2 regions of the Rhodobacter capsulatus SB 1003 genome follow, and region 2 is predicted to be linked to the other one. Evidence: riboswitches for the same ligand, from Rfam matches in the RefSeq annotation. Region 2 holds a riboswitch; the other holds the start of a gene.
What was found. Region 2 has a riboswitch for thiamine pyrophosphate ahead of thiM (hydroxyethylthiazole kinase). Riboswitches for the same ligand answer to the same signal wherever they lie in the genome.

Region 1 (7,093 bases), 150 kb from region 2:
CGCCGCGGGCTGCCCCAGCGCCGAGGCATATTGCGCCGCGTGGCAGGTGTCGGGCGAGCGGTTTTCCAGCACGCCGGTCTGGAACACCGGCTGCGTCATGTGCGGGGTCGGCGCGGGCTCGGCGGCGGCTTCTTCTTCAGGCGAAGGGCCGCAGGCGGTCAGGCTCAGCGCGGCAAGGGCAAGAAGGGCATATTTGGTGAGCATGGTCTTCCATCCGGCAGATGCGGCAAGGCCGCGAAATCGCCCTTTCTATACAGGCCGGAAAGACGGTTGAGAACCCAAGTTGCAGTGATTGGGCGGCTTTTTCGATCATTTGCCCAGATAGGCGGCAAGGGCGGGCGGCGGATCAGCCAGAAGGCCCGCGGTGGCGGCGGGCGGATGGGCGACGCCCTCGGCCACCAGCACGGTTTGCGGGCAAAGCGCGACGGCATCGGCGGGCTCGTGGCTGACCATCAGCACGGTGGCGTGCTGGTCCGCGGCGATCTCGGCCACCAGCGCCAGCATGTCGGATTTGAGCGCGGGGCCCAGCGCGGCAAAGGGCTCGTCCAGAAGCAGAAGCGGTTTCGCCCGCAACAGACAGCGCGCCAGCGCCACCCGGCTTTGCTGCCCGCCCGAAAGCGTCGCGGGCCGCCGATCCCCCAGCCCCGAAAGCCCGACCCGGTCGAGCGCCGCCGCGATCTGCGCGTGATCGGCACGGGCCAGCCGCAGCTTTGGCGACAGGCCAAGCCCGAGGTTCTGCGCCACGTTCAGATGCGGAAACAGGTTCTGGTCCTGAAACAGGATCGAGAGCGGCCGCGCCCCCGGCGCCAGACCGGTGATGTCGGCGCCGCGCCACAGGATCCGGCCACGGCCGGGCGCCAGAAACCCCGCCAGCGTCGCAAGCAGCGTCGATTTCCCCGCGCCCGAGGGGCCCAAAAGCGCCACCCGCGCGGCCGGGGGGATGGCGAAATCCGCGCTCAGGCGGAAATCATCCTGTTCGATCAGGAGGTTATCGAGGGTCAGCATGGGCTCCGATCCGGTCACAGGCGGCATAAAGGGCAAAGGTCAGCGCCATCAAAAGGCAAGCCGCGCCCGCGGCCTGATCCATGCGATAGCTGCCCATCAGCTGATAGACGGCAAGCGGCAGGGTCTGGCTGCGGCCATCGGAAAACAGCGAGATGGCGCCCAGATCGCCCATCGAAAAGGCCGCGGCAATCCCCGCGGCAAAGCCCGTCGGCCGGGCCAGCCGGGGCAGGGTGAGGAACCGCAGCCGGGCCAGGCCGCGCAGGTTCAGGCTGTCGGCCAGCCGGTCGTAATCGGCCTGCAGCGCGCGGACCTCGGGCAGAAGCAGGCGCAGCGCAAAGGGCAGGCTGAGCGCGGCATTGGTCAAAAGCGTCACCGGCAGGGCCAGCGCGGTCGGCGCGACGAAGGGCTGGGCGATCAGGAACAGCCCGGTGCCAAGGACGAGCGAGGAGGCCGCCATCGGCAGCATCGCCGCGGGCTCGGCCCAGATGTGGCGCGGCGCGGCCAAAGCCAGCGGCAGCGCCAGCACCATCGTCAGCGCCGCGGCGCCGAGCGCCAGCCAGACCGAGGTGAAAGCCGCCTGCCAGACCTGTGCGGGCAGATCGGCCAGCGCGGGCAGGCCGCGCAGCGCGATGGCTGCCAGAGGCGAGAGCAGGAAGGCTGCGGCGGCACTCAGGATCAGCGCATCCCCGATCCGATGCGGCAGCCCCGGCGCCAGGGGCACCGGCAAGACCCGGTCGAGCCCCGCGCCAAAGCCGGGCGGCAGGGTCAGCCGCGCGGCGATGCCCAGCGCCGCCAGCGCCAGCGCGACCTGCAGCACCGCAAGCGCCGCGGCCCGGCCCGGATCGGCGTCAAAGCGGAAGGCCTGATAGATCGCCACCTCGAGCGTCGAGGCGCGGGGACCGCCGCCCAGCGTCAGCGCGACGGCGAAGGACGAGAGGCACACAAGGAAAATCGCCAGAAAGGCCCCGGGCAGGACGGCGCGCAGCATCCGCGCCTCCAGATGCCTTGCGATGTCCGCCGGGCCAAGACCCAGCGACAGCGCCAGCCGCACCCGCTCGGCCGGGATCGCCTGCCAGCCCTGCAGCAGCATCCGCGTTGCCAGGGGCAGGTTCAGGAACAGATGGCCCAGCACCACCCCCCAGGGCCCATAGATCGACACGCCGGGCAGGTTCAGCGCGTCCAGAGCGCCATTGAGCAGCCCGCGACGGCCGAAGATGGCGAGAAGCCCCATCACCGCGACAAGGGTGGGCAACAGGAACGGCGCCCCAAGCGCGGCGATGAACAGGCCGCGGCCGGGAAAGCGGCGCCGGTGCAGCGCCCGGGCGAGCGGGATCGCCAGCAGGCAGGAGAAAAGCGCCGAGAGCGCGGCCTGCCAGAGCGTGAAGCGCAGGGCCGCAAGATCGGCGGCGCTCAGCGCCGAAAGCCCCCCGGCGCGGATCATCACCGCGCCGAGGGGGGCCAGCACCAGCGCGGCCACCAGGACCGCCGCCGATGCCGCCGGGATCATTTGCCGAAATTCGCGCGCCATTCTTCCAGCGCCGGGCCGCGCAGGGCCTCGGCCTCGGTTTCGGTGTAAAAGAAGGTCTTGGCGGGGCGGGGCAGGGTGGCGAACCCCTCGGGCAGGAAGCCGGGTTTCTCGATCACCGGATAGGACCAGTTCGCCGTGGCGATCATGCCCTGAAACCCGTCCGAGAGGATGTAATCCATGAATTTCTGCGCCAGCTCCGGCTGGTCCGAGGTCTTCAGCTGCGCCGCCAGTTCGGTGTAGAAATAATGCCCCTCGGGGAAGATCGCCGCCGCCTTGCTGTCATCCTGTTCGGCGATGCGGTGATAGGCGGGCGAGGTGGTGAAGGACAGGACCATGTCGGCCTCGCCCTCGGTGAAAAGCCCGTAAGCCTCGGACCAATCCGGCGTCACGGTCAGCACCTTGGGCGCAAGCTTCGCCCAGGCCTCGCCCGCCTTGTCGCCATAGATGTGCTTGACCCACAGAAGCAGCGCGAGCCCGGCGGTGGACGAGCGCGGGTCTTCGAGGGCGATCTTGAAGGCGTCGTCGGGGGCGTCGAGAAGCGCGGCAAAGGATTGCGGCGGGGCGGTCAGTTTCGTCTTGTCATAGACAAAGGCGACCTCGGACCAGTCAAAGGGCAGGAAGGTGTCATCCGCCCAGGCAATCGGCAGGCTCAGCCGCGACAGATCCTGATGATGGGGCGCGAAAAGCCCGGTCGCCCGGGCGCGGGCGGTGATGTCGGTGTTCAGCCCGATCGCCACATCGGCCTCGGTCTTCGCGCCTTCCAGCATCAGCCGCGGCAGCACATCGCCCGCGACGAATTGCAGATCGCAGCCGCAGTCCGCCTCGAAACCCTTTTCGATCGCCGGGCCGGGGCCCCATTCACTGGTGAAGTAATCGGGCGCATAGACGGTGAGGACGGGTTTGTCCCCGGCCAGAACAGGGGTTGCGGCAAGCACGCAACCCGCCAGCATCAGAGCAGTTTTCATCTTTCTCTCCAATGGCGTGACGGGCGGGGTCAGGCCGGGAGAGTGCCCGGATACCTTCCCTCCGCCGGTCTTAACCGGTTCAGGTTCAACGGGTTTGCGAAAACGCATCTCAGCCCCTGACAGAGCACCCCGAGGTGAGACCGGACCATAAGGCCCCGCGCCAAAGCTGCAAGCGAAAACTGTGTTTTGCGGGGGGGGCGCGAGGGGGCGCTACTTTTCGGCCTTCTTCTGCCAGCGCCCGCTTTCCTCGCGCCAGTATTGCGCCGCGGTGCCCGCCCCGGTCAGCGCCTTCCACTGATCGCGGGCGCGGGCGACGGCGGTTTCGTCGCGGCCGTCGAACAGGATCCAGACCCGTTCGGCCGCCGCCACCTCGGCGGGGGTGACCTCGGCGCCGTCGAGCGTCATCACCGCCTGCCGCCCCTCGGGGCGCGGGGAGGTGGTCAAGAGCACGGGTTGCAGCGCATCATGCGGCCCGCCCGCCAGCCCGTGCGGCAGAAAGTCTTCCTCGGGGCCAAGCCAGAGTTTCTGGTCCAGCCAGTCCATCCGCTCGGGGGACACCCCGCGCAATTCCACCCGCCAGCCCTGCGCCAGGGCGCGGGTGAGCAGCGTTTCGACCACCCCTTCGACCGGCGACTGGGTGACGTGATAGAAAAGCGCGGGCATGGGTCAGGCCTCGAACCGGGTGCGGATCAGCCGGTCAAGCGTCATCACCCCCCAGCCGGTCGCGCCCTTGGGCGCCAGCGCACTTTCGCCCGGCGGCAGGGCGACGCCCGCGATGTCGATATGGCACCAGGGCACATCGGGCTTGATGAAGCGCTTCAGAAACGCCGCCGCGGTGATCGCGCCGCCCCAGCGCCCGCCGGAGTTCTTGATATCGGCCAGCCGCGACTTGATCAGCGGATCATAGCCGGGGGTGAGCGGCATCGGCCAGGCACCTTCGCCCTCGGATTTCGCGGCGCTCAGAAGATCGCCCGAAAGCTTGTCGTCATTGCTGAAAATGCCCGCATGATCATGGCCAAGCGCCACGATGATCGCGCCCGTCAGCGTCGCCAGATCGATCACCGCGGCGGGGGCGAAGCGCTCCTGCGCATACCACAGCACATCGGCCAGAACCATCCGCCCCTCGGCATCGGTGTTGACCACCTCGATCGTGTCGCCTTTCAGGCTTTTGACGATATCGCCCGGACGCTGCGCCCGCCCGTCGGGCATGTTTTCCACGAGACCGACCAGACCCACGACATTGGCGCGCGCCTTGCGCAGGGCGAGCGTGCGCATGACGCCCGCCACCACGGCCGCGCCGCCCATGTCCATAGTCATTTCTTCCATGCCCGCCGCGGGCTTGATCGAAATCCCGCCGCTGTCGAAGCAGACCCCCTTGCCGACCAGCGCCAAGGGCGCGGCATCGGGCTCGCCGCCCTGCCAGCGCATCACCACGACCTTCGACGGGCTTTCCGAGCCTTGCCCCACCGCCAGCAGCGCGCGGAAGCCGAGTTTTTCCAGCTCGTCCTCGTCCAGGATCTCGACCTCGAGGCCCAGTTCATGCATCGCCGCCAGCCGGGCGGCGAAATCGTCGGTGGTCAGGATGTTTGCCGGTTCGTTCACCAGATCGCGGGTGAAAAACACGCCTTCGGCCAGCGCGGCATGCGGCGCGGCCTCGGCGGCGACGGTTTCAGGCGCGGAGACCATCATCTCGACCGGGCCGAAGGGCTTTTTCGGCTCGCTCAGGTAGTCGAACCGATAGGCCCGCAGCGCGAGGCCAAAGGAAATGTCGGCCGCCCGCGGATGCGCCTCGGCGATCACCAGCGCGCCTTTTTCCCCCAGCCCCTTGGCGACGGTTGCGCCTGCCTTGCGGGCCTCGGCCACGCTGGCGCGGCGGTCCAGCTTGACCAGCGCCAGCGTCTCGCAGGCCAGCCCGCCCGGAAAGCCGAGATCGAGCGAATCACCCGCCGCCAGCTTGCCCCAGCCCTCGGAGGCCAGCGCCCGCGTCACCGCGCCCCGCGTCAGCCGGTCAAGCTTGCGCCCCAACTGGCCCAGCTTGCCCTCGGGCGGCACGATCAGCGCCAGACGGCCTTCGCGGGGGGCAAGGGCCTCGGCGTCGGAGGCGGTGAAACGAAGGGCGACGGGGTGGATCATGGCAGTCCCTGCGGCTGGTTGGTTCGGCGCAAGCCTATGCGGCGCCACTGCGATTGTATAGCCGCGCGATGATGGGCGGGAAGCTGCGCGACCCCGGGTCTTCGGGCTTTTCCCGGCTGTGATCCCGCGCTAGAGAAGGGCAAACCCCGCGGGAGAGATCCGACCTTGAAACGCCTGGACCGATATCTCCTGTCCCAGCTGATGGCGATTTTCGGATTTTTCGCGCTGGTGCTGGTCTCGGTCTATTGGGTGAACCGGGCGGTGCTGCTGTTCGACAAGCTGATCGGTGACGGCCAGACCGCCTGGGTGGTGCTGGAATTCACCGCGCTGACCCTGCCCAAGGTGATTTCGCTGGTGCTGCCGGTGGCGGCCTTTGCCGCCGTGCTTTACGCGATCAACCGGCTTTCGGGCGAATCCGAACTGGTGGTGATGCAATCGGCGGGGGCAAGCCCGTGGCGGCTGGCGCGGCCGGTCGCCGTTTTCGGGCTGATCGTCGCGGCGCTGATGCTCGCCCTCGTGCATGAGCTGGTCCCCGCCTCGCGCGCAAGGCTGGCCGAGCGGCAGGCGCAGGTGTCGCAAGATGTCACCGCGCGCTTTCTGACCGAGGGCAGCTTCCAGACCCCCACCGCGGGCATCACCGTCTATATCCGCGAGATTTCCGATCTGGGCGAGCTTCTGGACATCTTTCTTTATGATGCCCGCGGCCAGAGAGCCGAGACGATCTATACCGCGGAAAAGGCGCTGATCGTGCCCTCGGAGGCCGGGCCGAAGCTGGTGATGTTCGACGGCACGGCGCAGACGCTGCGGCCCTCGGATGGGTCGCTGGCGCTGACGCGGTTTTCCGATTTCACCTATGATCTGGGCGGTGCGATCGGCACCGGCCTGCGCGGGCGCATCGATTGGGAGGAAGTGCCCAGCCGCGATCTGATCGCGCCGGGGCCGGAGCTGCTGGCCGCGACCGGATCGACGGTGGCGGCGGCGCATCTGGAGCTGAACGACCGGCTGGCGCAGCCCCTGATGGCGCCGGTGGCGGCGCTGATCGCGGCGGCGGCGATGATGCTGGGCGGGTTTTCGCGGCTGGGGCTGTGGCGGCAGATCGGGCTGGCGGTGCTGGCGCTGATCGGGCTGCAGTCGCTGTCGAATGTCGCCACCTCGATGACCCGCGCCGATCCGGCGCTGTGGGCGCTGCATTACATGCCCGCGCTGGCCGGGCTTGCGGGGGTGGCGCTGGCGCTGTCCTGGGCCGGGCGGCGGCGCAAGGCACCGCCCCTGACGGCGGCGGAGGACCGGGCATGACGCTGTCGCTTTATATCGCGCGCCGCTTCGGGCAGGCCTTCCTGATCGTCGCCGGGGCGTTCTGGGGGGTCTTGTTCCTGATCGAGATGGTCGAGCAGATCCGCCGTCTTGACCCCGCCCGCGGCGCGCTTTCGGATGCGGCGCATCTGGCGGCGCTGTCGGTGCC
Region 2 (7,093 bases):
TGGGCGCGGGAACGCCAGACCCTGCGCGCGATCGAGACACAGGCGCAGCAGGACACCGGCACGGCGATGGAACAGGCGATCGCCCATGCCGAGGTGCTGGGCCGCGCCAGCGCCGAGATCCGCCGTCAGATGCTGGGGCTCGACACGATCCGGGTGCTGGGCCGGGTGGAGACCGGGCGGATGCGCGGCACCAACACGCAGCTGTCGGCGACGATCGACCAGCTCGATGTCTCGCATTCCGACATCCGGCTGCGGCTGGAAACGATCATGCGGCTCTCGGAGGGGATCGGCACGACGATGCGGATGTTCCAGCGCACGCAGCGCATGGCATGAACGCGGCGCGGGCGGTCACAGCCCCGCCCGCGCCAGCGCCCGGTCGGTCAGCCGGTTCAGCAGCAGCGTCAGCGCCAGAATGACCAGAAGCGCCGCGAACATCAGATCGATGCGCATCCGGGCGTTCGCCATCAGCATCAGATAGCCGAGCCCCTGCGACGCGCCCACCCATTCGCCGATCACCGCGCCGGTGGGCGCATAGGTGACGGCGATGCGCAGCCCGGCGGCGCCCTGCGGCAGCGCATGCGGCAGCCGCAGCCAGAGCAGCGTGCGCAGCCGTGACGCCCGGGCGATCCGCGCCAGATCGAGCACCGCCGCGGGCGTGGCGCAAAGCCCGTCATGCAGCCCCGAGGCGACGGGAAAGACCACCAGCAGCGCCACCATCGCCACCTTGGGCCCCAGCCCATAGCCCAGCCACAGCACCAGCACCGGCGCCAGCACGAAGACCGGCAGCGCCTGCGCCCCCGCCAGCACCGGGCCGATCAGCCTTTGCAGCCATGGCGCCAGCGCCATCGCCAGTGCCAGCGTGACGCCCAGGCCGATGCCAAGCGCCAGCCCCGCGCCGGTCTCGGCCAGGGTGGTCAGCGCGTGCTGCCCGATCAGGCCGCGCTCGTGCCACAGCGTTTCGAACACCCGCAAGGGCGGCGGCAGCACGAAGGCGGGCACCAGCGCCGCGGCGCAGACCGCCTGCCACAGCGCGAAAATCGCCAGAACCGGCCAGATACGCGCGCTCATGGCCGCCGCATCCGCGCCAGAAGCGCCGCCGCCGCCTGCGCCAGCCCCGGATCGGAAAGCGGCACCGGACGCGGCCCGGGCAGGGGCGGGATCTCGTGCAGCAGGGCGTCTTGCAGCAGCAACACCCGGTCGCCCAGCCGCAGAGCCTCGGTCGGATCATGGGTCACCATCACCACGGTCTTGCCCGCAAGACAGGCCGCCGCCAGATCCTGCATCGCGGCGCGGGTGGGGACATCAAGCGCGGAAAAGGGTTCATCGAGCGCCACAAGCGCGGCATCATCGGCCAGCACCCGGGCCAGCGCAAGGCGCTGCCGCTCGCCGCCCGACAGCGCCTCGGGCCGGTCGGCACCGCGGCCCGCCAGCCCGACGGCCTCCAGCAAAGCCTCGGCCCGGGGGCGGGGCAGGGGCTCGCCGCGCAGCCGCGCCATCAGCCGCAGATTGCCCAGAACCGAGAGCCGCGGCTGCAACAGATCGGCCTGCGCCATCCAGCCGATGCGGTCGGGCGCCTGCCGGGTGCCCTCCAGCCGGGCCGCGACGGGCAGCCCGGCCAAAAGCCGCAAAAGCGTCGACTTCCCGGCGCCGGAGGCCCCCAGAAGGCAGGTCCAGCCGGGGGTCAGCCGCAGATCAAGCGCGGCGACAAGCGGGCGCCCGCCCAGCCAGACCTGACCCGCGATCGCAACGGTCATTTGCCCACCGCGATCGTCTCCACCGGCGGGGCGGTCGGAATCAGCCCGGTTTCCACCAGGAAGGCGCCGAAATCGCGGTAGCGCGCTGTATCCAGCGCCGCCGGATCGCGGGCGAAATGCGGCCAGGTGTCGGGCCAGGCCTTGGCGTTCAGCGGGTCATCCAGTTCCGCCGCATGGGCGCGGAACGTGTCCCAGCCCGCCTGCGGATCGGCGGCGATCTCGGCGGCGGCGCGGCCGGTCGCGGCCAGAAACCGGGCGATGCGGTCATCATGCGCCAGATCGGCGCGGGCCAGATAGATCAGCTCGTCATAGGCGGGCACGCCGTTTTCCTCGGGCAGGAAGCAGCGGCCCTGATGGCCGACGGCCGCCATCTGATGCAGCTCGAAGTTCCGAAACGCCCCCGAGACCGCCGCGACCTGCCCCGTCGCCACCGCGGGGGTCAGCGCGAAATTGACGTTGATCGTCTCGACCTCGGCGGGATCGACGCCGTTGTGGCGCAGCATCCGCTGCATCAGCGCCGCCTCGATCCCCGCCAGCGAATAGCCGACCTTGCGACCGCGCAGATCGGCCATGGTGTGCACCGGCCCCGCCGCATCGGCCATGACGCAGTAAAGCGGCGCATTGATCAGCGTTCCGACCCGTTTCAGGCCCAGCCCCGCGGCATGCTGAAGATACAGCTGCGGCTGGTAGCTGACCGCCAGATCGACCTGCCCGGCGGCGGCCATCTTCGGCGGGTCGGACGGGTCGGCGGGCGGGATCAGCGTCACGTCCAGCCCGGCCTCGGTGAAATAGCCGCGCTCGGCGGCGACGATGATCGGCCCGTGATCGGGGTTCACGAACCAATCGAGCATGACCGAGAGGCTCTCGGCGGCCTCGGCCCGGGGGGCCAGCAGCAAAAGGGCAAGCAGAAGCGGTTTCATCTTACGACCTCATCGAAAAGAAATGATCCAGCGGGCCATGGCCTTGTCCGACCGAAAGCCGGTCGGCCGCGGCGATGGCGCGCAGCGTATAGGCGCGGGCGGCGGCGGCGGCCTGGCGCAGATCGGGGATGCGGGCCAGCTGCGTCGCCCAGGCCGAAGACAGGGTGCAGCCGGTGCCATGGGTGTTTTTCGTCTCGACCCGCGGCGCCTCGAACCAGACCTCGCCCGCGGCATCGAGCAGCAGATCGGGGCAGATGGCCCCGGGCAGATGCCCGCCCTTGAGATAGACCGCCCGCGCGCCCAGCACCCGAAGCCCGCGGGCCTGCGCGACCATCTCGGCCCGGCCTTGCGCCACGGCGCAGCCCAGAAGATCGGCCGCTTCGGGCAGGTTCGGGGTGATCACCGCGGCGCGGGGCAGCAGGATCTGGCGCAGGGCGGTGACGGCATCCATCGCCAGAAGCCGGTCGCCGCCCTTGGCCACCATCACCGGATCAAGGACGAGGGGGGCCGAAAGCCCCTCGAGCGCGGCGGCCACGGCGGCGATGATCGCGCTGTCGCCCAGCATCCCGATTTTCACCGCATCGATGCGGATATCGGCCCGGATCGCGGCGATCTGCGCCGTGACCATCGCGGGGCGGATCGGATCGACGGCGGTGACGCCGCGGGTGTTTTGCGCCGTCAGCGCGGTCAGCGCCGCCATCGCATAGCCGCCATTGGCGGAAATCGCTTTCAGATCGGCCTGAATCCCCGCCCCGCCCGAGGGGTCGGAGCCGGCAATCGACAGAATGTTGGGGATCATCGCGGCCTCCAGTCCTGCACGAGTGCCCGGCAGGCGGCTTCGGCGTCGGGGGCGCGGGTGACGGCGGAAACGACGGCCATCCCGGCCACGCCCGCGGCTTTCAGCGCCGGAATGTCGGCCCGGGTCAGCCCGCCGATGGCGAGCGTCGGCACCGCGACCAGCCGGGCGATCCGGGCCAGCCCGTCAAAGCCTATGGGCGCGGCGGCATCGGGTTTCGTCGCCGTCGCCCGCACCGGCCCCGCGCCGATGTAATCGACGCAGCCGGGAAGGCGGCTGGCCTGCGCCTCGGTCTCGATCGAGAGCCCCAGCAGCATCCCCGCCCCGATCCGGGCGCGGATGGCAACGGGGTCGCCGTCGCCCTGCCCGATATGCAGCCCGTCCGCCCCGGCGGCGATGGCCACTTCGATCCGGTCATTCAGGAAGAGCTTCACCCCATGCGCCCGCATCTCGGGCAACAGCTGCCGGGCGAGCGCCAGCAGATCTGCATCGGAGGCGGTCTTGTCGCGCAACTGCACCGCGCGGGCGCCGCCGCGGGCCGCGGCCCGGGCCTGATCGGGCACGGAAAGCGCCGCCCCCGGGTCGGTGATGACATAGACGGGCCCGATCATGCCGCGCGCACCTTTGCCCCGGCACTCAGCGCCTCGGGCGTCAGATTGGCCAGCGCGTCAAGGAAGGCCACGGCGAAACTGCCCGGGCCCTTGGCCTCCCTTGCGGCGATCTCGCCCGCCAGACCGTAATAGGCCAGCGCCGCCACCGTGGCCTCAAGCGGCTTTTGCCCGACCAGAAAGGCGCCGATCACCCCGTTGAGCGAACAGCCGAGCGCCGTCACCTGCGGCATCAGCGCATGGCCATTGCCGATGCGGAAGGCGCGGCTCCCGTCGGTGACGTAATCGACGGGCCCCGAGACCGCGACGACGCCGCCCGTCCGCGCGGCCAGTTGCGCCGCCGCCACCTCGGCCGCCGCGACCGTGTCGCGCGCATCGACGCCATGCGCCTGCCCGCCCAGCCCCGCCAGCGCCAGGATCTCCGAGGCATTGGCGCGGATCACCGTCGGGCGCAGATCGAGCAGCCTAGCGCAGAGATCCTTGCGGAACTGCGTCGCGCCGATGCCGACCGGATCGAGCACCCAGGGCCGGTTCAGCCGGTGCATCATCCGCGCCGCCTGCACCATGCCTTCGGCCCAGTCGGCATCCGCCGTGCCGATATTCACCGTCAGCGCGCCGCAGAGCGCGGCAAATTCCGCCACCTCGGGCAAAGCATGCAGCATCGCGGGCGAGGCCCCAACGGCCAGCTGCACATTCGCCATCACGTTCATCGCGACGAAATTGGTGATGTTGTGCACAAGCGGCGCAGTGGCCCGCATCTGCGCAAGCGGCTGTCCCACAGCTGCGAACGATCCGGTTTCGGTCATCGGTCCTCCCATGACGCGGAAGACCGAAGCCGGGCGGACGCTGGGTCCGACACCGGTTGCGGACTCCCTACGCCAGCATGATCTGGTTCAGGTTCAAAGGGTGCTTCTCAGCCCGGATGCCCGGACGCCCCTGTCGCAAGGGCAGGGAAGCACGGATGGCGGGGCTTGTCCAGTGGCCGGGGACAGGATGTTTCCGCCGCGGCCGCGCGGATTGCCGCTCCTGTCGCGGCTGCGAGCGGGGCCTTTGATCCCGATCAAGGCGGGGCGGCGCCGTCTGCGCTAACAGGGATGCTGTTTCGTGACGATGATGCGGGCCCTTGGGCCGTGGCTTGGGGTTGGCGCCGGGGGACCGGCACAAGAAGACGCGCCCGCAGGGGTGCCACGATCTGGACGTTGCGAATGATATCCGAACATCAAGGCCAGTTTGCCCCTCCGGCGGCGGAAGAGGCCGCCCGCGCCGATCTGACCGCGCTGACACGGTTCCTGCAGGCGAACGAGACCCGGCTGATCGAGATGCACATCGCCTATTCGATCACCCGCAGCTACAATGCCCATGTCTCGACGCTGCCCGAGGCCTGGCGGGCCTCGGTGCAGGGGCTCAATGGCGCCATCGCGCTGATGCTGGAAACCCGCGGCGCCGCCGAGGCCGATTACGACAGCGACATCGGCGGGGATCCCTCGACCGCCTATGGCATCGAGGTCGCCCGCAGGCACGGGCTGCGCGGCGTGCCGCTGGCGATGTTTCTGAGCAATTTCAAGGGCTACCGTGACAGCTATCTGCGGCTGGTGCAGATGACGGGCTTTCCCGCCGCGACCGAGACGCTGTATCTGCGGCTGTTGCGCGGCTTTTTCGACCGCGCCGAAATCGGCATCTGCACGCAATGGGGGCGCGGTGTCGTCGATGCCGGTCAGGAACAGCTTCTGGCGGAAAACCAGCGCGTCGTGACCGAAAAGAACAAGTATCTGACGATTTTCGAAAGCATCCAGACCCCGGTCTTCCTGATCGATGCCGAGGGCGCGATCGAGAACATGAACCATGCCGCGGCGCTGCTTTTGTCGAAGGATGTCGTGCCCGGCTCGGTCTATTACGGCGCGGCGGCGCGGCGCAGCTTTCAGGGGCTGTTCGGGCTTGATCCGCGCGGCATCGGCCCGCTTTTGCCCGAACACGAGATCGACACGATCGACGGGCGGCGCTGGGTCTCGGTCTCGACGCAGGAAATGCTGGATGTGTCGCGCAAGTTTCTGGGCACGGTGATCAGCTTCACCGATGTCACCGACGAGCGCCGCGCCCGCGAGGAGGCCGAGGCGCTGGCCCGGGCGAAGACCGATTTCCTGGCGACGATGAGCCACGAGATCCGCACCCCCATCCATTCCATCGGCGGCATCGTCGAGCTGTTGCGGCAGGACGACTTGCCGCCGCGCGCGGCGGGCTATGTCGAGGCGATCGACCGCTCGGCCCGGGTGCTGACCTCGATCGTCTCGGAGATCCTCGATTATTCCCGCATCGAGGCGGGCGGGATGATGCTGGAACGGGTGGATTTTCCGCTGGGCGAGGTGACGGCCGAGGTCGCCCGGGTGATCGAGCCGCTGGTGGCGCGCAAGCCCGGGCTGGTGCTGCATGTCGATGCCCCGGCCGATCTGCCCTGCGTCAGCGGCGATCCGGCGAAGCTGCGGCAGATCCTGCTCAATCTGGCGGGCAATGCGGTGAAATTCACCGAGGCGGGGGCGGTGGTGATCGGGCTTGACCTGATCTCGCGCAGCCCGGGGCGGGTGCTGGTGCGGTTTTCGGTGCGCGACACCGGCCCGGGCATCGCGTCCGAGCGGCTGGAGCAGATCTTCCGCCCCTTCACCCAATCCGACAGCTCGATCGAGCGCAAGCATGGCGGCACCGGGCTGGGGCTGGCGATCTCGCGCAGGCTGGCCGAGCTGATGGGGGCGGAGCTGACGGTCGAAAGCCATCCGGGCGAGGGCAGTTGTTTCCGGCTGGCGGTGTCCCTTGATCTGGCGGCGCGGCAGGGGGCGGATTGCGCCCGGGCGCGGGCCAAGGCGCAGGCGCTGCCCGCGAAGGCGCTGCGGTTGCTGATCGTCGAGGATGACGCGGTGAACCGGCTGGTGACCGAGACGCTGTTGCGTCAGGCCGGGCATCAGCTGCGGCTGGCCGAGACCGGCGAGGCGGCGTTGCAGGCCCTGGCGGGGCAGGCGTTCGATC

Region 1: another riboswitch for thiamine pyrophosphate. It lies ahead of thiB (thiamine ABC transporter substrate binding subunit); the one in region 2 lies ahead of thiM (hydroxyethylthiazole kinase).

What each region holds. Positions count from the first base shown of each region.
Region 1 covers NC_014034.1:2,886,044-2,893,136, reverse strand. Annotated here, with positions in the region: gene RCAP_RS13375 (hypothetical protein) at 1-204, opposite strand, end outside; gene RCAP_RS13370 (thiamine ABC transporter ATP-binding protein) at 310-1,005, opposite strand; gene RCAP_RS13365 (thiamine/thiamine pyrophosphate ABC transporter permease ThiP) at 989-2,533, opposite strand; gene thiB (thiamine ABC transporter substrate binding subunit) at 2,509-3,498, opposite strand; TPP riboswitch at 3,538-3,640, opposite strand; gene RCAP_RS13355 (DNA polymerase III subunit chi) at 3,709-4,161, opposite strand; gene RCAP_RS13350 (leucyl aminopeptidase) at 4,165-5,631, opposite strand; gene lptF (LPS export ABC transporter permease LptF) at 5,797-6,927, shown strand; gene lptG (LPS export ABC transporter permease LptG) at 6,924-7,093, shown strand, end outside.
Region 2 covers NC_014034.1:3,038,684-3,045,776, reverse strand. Annotated here, with positions in the region: gene RCAP_RS14140 (PAS domain-containing protein) at 1-333, shown strand, start outside; gene RCAP_RS14135 (ABC transporter permease) at 349-1,068, opposite strand; gene RCAP_RS14130 (ATP-binding cassette domain-containing protein) at 1,065-1,754, opposite strand; gene RCAP_RS14125 (ABC transporter substrate-binding protein) at 1,751-2,674, opposite strand; gene thiD (bifunctional hydroxymethylpyrimidine kinase/phosphomethylpyrimidine kinase) at 2,676-3,473, opposite strand; gene thiE (thiamine phosphate synthase) at 3,470-4,081, opposite strand; gene thiM (hydroxyethylthiazole kinase) at 4,078-4,884, opposite strand; TPP riboswitch at 4,931-5,026, opposite strand; gene RCAP_RS14105 (ATP-binding protein) at 5,284-7,093, shown strand, end outside.